DNA from 2 places in the Aquimonas sp. genome. Region 1 is predicted to be linked to the other one. Evidence: riboswitches for the same ligand, from Rfam matches in the RefSeq annotation. Region 1 holds a riboswitch; the other holds the start of a gene.
What was found. A riboswitch is a leader RNA that binds a small molecule or an ion and turns the genes downstream of it on or off. The one in region 1 is predicted to bind cobalamin.
Positions count from the first base shown of each region.

Region 2: another riboswitch for cobalamin. It lies ahead of ACIQ7H_RS13720 (ribonucleoside-diphosphate reductase subunit alpha); the one in region 1 lies ahead of btuB (TonB-dependent vitamin B12 receptor).

Region 1 is NZ_JBILJQ010000014.1:76,750-79,139, forward strand. Features, by position in the region: gene btuB (TonB-dependent vitamin B12 receptor) at 1-1,056, opposite strand, end outside; cobalamin riboswitch at 1,178-1,412, opposite strand; gene ACIQ7H_RS06715 (DUF4139 domain-containing protein) at 1,759-2,390, shown strand, end outside.
Region 2 is NZ_JBILJQ010000044.1:22,229-24,618, reverse strand. Features, by position in the region: gene ACIQ7H_RS13720 (ribonucleoside-diphosphate reductase subunit alpha) at 1-1,082, opposite strand, end outside; cobalamin riboswitch at 1,419-1,640, opposite strand; gene ACIQ7H_RS13715 (solute:sodium symporter family transporter) at 1,769-2,390, opposite strand, start outside.

The DNA of each region.
Region 1 (2,390 bases):
ATCGATCTCGTAGGGCGTGCTGCTGGTCACCGCATCGCGATGCCAATCAAGGCCGGCGCTGAGCACACCTGCTCCCAGCGAGAAGTCGCCCTGCAGGCCGGCCGTGCGTCGACGCGTGTCGAAGCTGCTGCTGTACACGCCCTCGCTGAAGTTGTCGGCGAGATCGCTGTTGTGGCCGAGCCGGAACGCCAGCGCCACGCGCTCAGTCGGCGTGTAGTCGAGGCGGCTCGAAAACACCTGCTGGGCACCTTCCATCTCATTGGTAAAGCTGCCGTCGAACTCGGTGTCGAACTCGGCGCGCAGCACCCGCGCCTCCAGCTTCAGCGTGGGCGAGAAGCTCAAGCCACCGCCGAGCTGCAGGCTGCGGTTCTGGTAGCCGTCGCGATCCGGCTCGTCGGTGAAGCAACCGGCGCCGTTCGGAAACGGCTGGCCGCGGCAGGCATTGATGCCGTCGGTTTCGTCCAGCGCAGTCTGCACGTTGTACCAGCCGCGCTCGCCACGCGCCGACAGGCCGGCCCCGGCACGCAGGGTGCTCAGACTGCCGACCGAAACATGCGCATTGGCTTTGGGCGTGGAGGCCGCCTGGCGGGTGAAGATCTGGATCACACCGCCCATCGCGTCCGAGCCGTACAGGCTGGAAAACGGCCCGCGCACGATCTCGATACGCTCGATCTGCTCCAGCGGCAGATCCTGGATCGCCGGCGTGCCGGTGGTGGCCGAGCCGATCCGCACACCGTCGATCAGCACCAGCACATGGCGTGCTTCGGTGCCGCGCAGAAACAGCCCGCTGACCTTGCCAGCGCCGCCGCTGTTGGAGATCGACAGGCCAGGCACCCCGCGCAACAACTCCAGCAGTGAGCCTGATTGCAGGCGCTCGATATCGCTGCGATCGAACACCGTCATCGACGCCAGCGCGGCGTCCTGGGTCTGCGCCGTGCGGCTGCCGGTCACAACGATGCGATCAAGCGCCTTGGGCTGCGCCTGCGCAGTCGGAATACTCAGAACAGAAACGATCGCCACCGCAAGCACGGTGGGGGTTTTGGCAACACGCAACATGGGAAAACTCCTGCCCGCGCCAACCCGCGCGGATGCATTCAGGGCAACCGGCAGACACAACAGGAGACTTGAAAGGCAGGCACACCGCAGGCGCGCAAACCCCAAGGCAGCACCCACCGCGCGCCGGGACATCGCTCAAGGCCGGTCTCCGGGCTCACGAGCAAAGGCGTCATGCCTTCCACTTGGGCACCTTCCCATGCACTCGGCACAGTGGTGTACGCCCAAGCCGGATCAGTCCTGATCCACTCGCCTACCGTTGCGGGGGCAGCTCCAGACTTGCGACCGATGGCCGCGCACTGGCTTCCCGTTTAAACCACCGAACTCGAATGCGTCGAACCTGGGCGGTCACCATGAGGCGGCGCGGATGCTAACAGGGAATTCACGGCACCGCCATGAAAGCGCAGACGCTCGCACCGGTGCGCGAACTGCCACGTTTGCCCTGGCCTCAATCGCGTCCACACGCGTGCAGCAGCGACTGAATCGCGCGCCCGCGTGCCACAGCGTCTTTCGCTCGGCACGTTCGCGCGGGTCGCGAAGAGATTTGAACCGCAGGGGCGCCTTAGCGACTGTCGCGCCGACCAAGCTGAACGGTGACGCCGAGCCTCGCCTGCACGCCAACCCCGTTCCGGCGCATCCTCCGTATCCGATTGCGATTGCCGTGCGACCTGCCGGCATTTGTCCAACCCACGAACGAGGTCCACCATGCGCATCCCCCTGTCGATACTGAGCCTGGCCATGACTGCCACTTCAGCGGCTGCCGCAGACAGCCCCGACTACGCCCTCACCGTTTACAGCGCTGCCGCGCCCGGCACGCTGTCCACTGAACGTCTGGCCGACTACGGCGATCGCTTGCCGGGCTACGGCGTGGTCAGTGACCGCCGCACCCTGCAGATCGACCGCGGCACCAGCGAGCTGCGCTTCGCCGATGTCGCTCGCCGTATCGACCCGACCACGGTCAGCTTCGGCTCGCTGACCGACCCCGCCGGCACCCGCGTACTGGAGCAGAACTACCAGTACGACCTGGTCAGCCAGCAGAAGCTGCTGCAGCGCTACCTGGGTGAGACGCTGACCGTGGAGCAGGTCCGCGGCGACAGCATCGAGACCGTCAGCGGCAGCTTGCTGTCGGCGGATGGCGGGCTGATCCTGGCCCGCGCCGACGGCAGCGTCGTGACGCTGAACAATTGGAGCAGCGTGCAGTTTCCGGCCCTGCCCGGCGGCCTGATCAGCAAGCCGACCCTGGTATGGAAACTCGATGCCGCCCGCGGCGGCGCGCACCAGACCCAAGTCAGCTACCAGACCCAGGGCATGACCTGGTGGACCGACTACAACGTCAC
Region 2 (2,390 bases), on a different contig from region 1:
AACTCCGGCCCCCACAGGTCGGTCAGCTGCGGAACATCCTTGGGATCGAATAGCGACCACTCGGCGTCAGCATCGACGCGGCGCATGAACAGGTCGGGGATCCAGTTGGCGAGGTTCAGATTGTGGGTGCGGCGGGCCTCGTCACCTGTGTTGTCGCGCAGCTCCAGAAACTCCTCGACATCGGCATGCCAGGGCTCCAGGTACACGCAGGCCGCGCCCTTGCGCTTGCCGCCCTGGTTGACTGCGGCGACCGAGGCATCCAGCGTTTTCAGCCAGGGCACGATGCCGTTCGACAGCCCGTTGGTGCTGCGGATCAGCGAGCCGCGCGAGCGCACCCGCGTGTACGACAGGCCGATCCCGCCGGAGAACTTGGACAGTTGGGCGACATCGGCATAGCGCTGGTAGATCGACTCCAGCGAGTCCTGCGGCGAATCGAGCAGAAAGCAGCTGGACAGCTGCTCGTGGCAGGTGCCGGCGTTGAACAGGGTCGGCGAACTCGGCAGGTATTCCAGCCGCGCCAGCCGTTGGTACAGCGCCAGCGCCTCGCCGATCTCACCGCCGCTCAGCGCGCAGGCGATGCGCATGAAGAACTGCTGCGGAGTTTCGATCACGGTGCGCTGCTGCGGATGACGGAGCAGGTAGCGGTCGTACAGGGTGCGCAGGCCGAAGTAGTCGAACTCGCGATCGAGGCTGCGCTCGATGCTGTCGTTCAATTTGCGCGCATGCGCCTGCACAAAGCTGAGCAGACGCGGATTGATCAGGCCGAGTGCGTGGCCCTGCGCTACCGACTGCGAGAACGCATGGATCTCGTGGCCACCGACCTCTTTCTCGATCACCGCCGACAGCAGTCGCGCGGCCAGGCGGCCGTACTCGGGCTCCTCGCCGGTCAGTAGGGCGGCGGTGCGAATCGACAGCTCGTCGAGTTCGCGTGTGCTGGCGCCGTCGAACAGGCCTGAGATGGTGCGGGTGGCGACCCGCATCGGGTCGACCGAGTGCAGGCCTTTGGCGCAGCGGCCGACCGCGCGCACGATCTTGTTGAGGTCGACCGGCTCGCGGTGGCCGTTGCGCTTGGTGACCTGCATGCCAGCAGGCGAGTGCGGTGACGTGAGCTGCAGGTCGGGTGGCGCGGCGTGGGCTGCAGCGCTGGTGCCGACGCTGCGGCCGGGGGAAACAATCGCGTTCATGAGTCGCTCCGTGGAAAGCACGGGTCGCGGTCCGTCCCTCGCAGGACCGCGCAGCGAAAGCGCGCCGACACAGCCTCATGCGGCCGCGAGCAAGCGGACGGAATCAGCTGCGGCGACGCCCCCTCGGGCGACGGACTGAGCGGGAGGAACGGCAGAACGCGCGGCGCAGGCGCAAGCCCGCGGCGACGTCCGGCTGCTTCCCCGCGGAAGCCCTGATGCCGGTACCGTGCGGGTGTGCTGCGCACGGCTGTCGGCAGGTCTTCGGGCTTATGGACAGGGCGCGGATGCGTGGATCCGAACCGCCTACTGGCCGTCGCTTCCCGGAGCTGCTGCTCCAGTGCATGTGACGGCGGTCGTTTCCATTTACCGCTGCGGGGCAGCGCCGGAATCACACCGGCTTCCCTATTAAGCCGACCCGTGTTTCCGGGGTGCGGCACCGACCGCCACAAGATATGGGGGTCGGTGGCTCAGGTCAACACAAGATGTAGCGTCCAGTCGCGGCCGCAGCGGAGTGCGACGCGCGCATCAGCGCCACCGTTCGGTAACCGCAGGGCGAGCTCTCCGCCGGCTTGCGAGCTCGCTGATCAGCTCGCCAGCGCCGTTGCCGTGACCGCGGGTGGCGTCGATTGCGGAGCCAGACGGCCGATCAACAGCATCAGCCCCAGCGAGGCGAACAGGGTGATGAACATCAGATGCAGGTAGTGCAGCGGCGACCACAGGAAGGTGAAGCAGGCATACAGGGCAGCGCCGAACACGAGGCCGATCTTGGCCGCGCGGGCATCGGGCCGACGGAAGAACACCGCGGCCAGGAAAACTGCCAGCACCGGCATCGAGTACAGCCCGTTCAACTGCTGCAGGGTGGCGATGATGCTCTTCGAGTTCTGGTACAGCGGCACCAGGGCGACCGACACCACGGTCGCGATCACCGCCACGCTCTGACCCACGCGCCGGACATTGGCCTGCGGATTGATGTAGCGCACGTGCACGTCCAGGGTGTACAAGGCCGCCGCCGAGTTCAGGCAGGAGTTGAAGCTGGACAATACCGCGCCGGCGATGACTGCTGCGAACGCACCCGACAGCCACGGCGGAAGCACGTCGCCGACCAGTCTTCCGTAGGCGACATCATCGACATCGCCATACAGCTTGAACGCGATCAGGCCCGGCAAGACCACGATCAAGGGAATGATCATCTTGAACGCCGCGGCC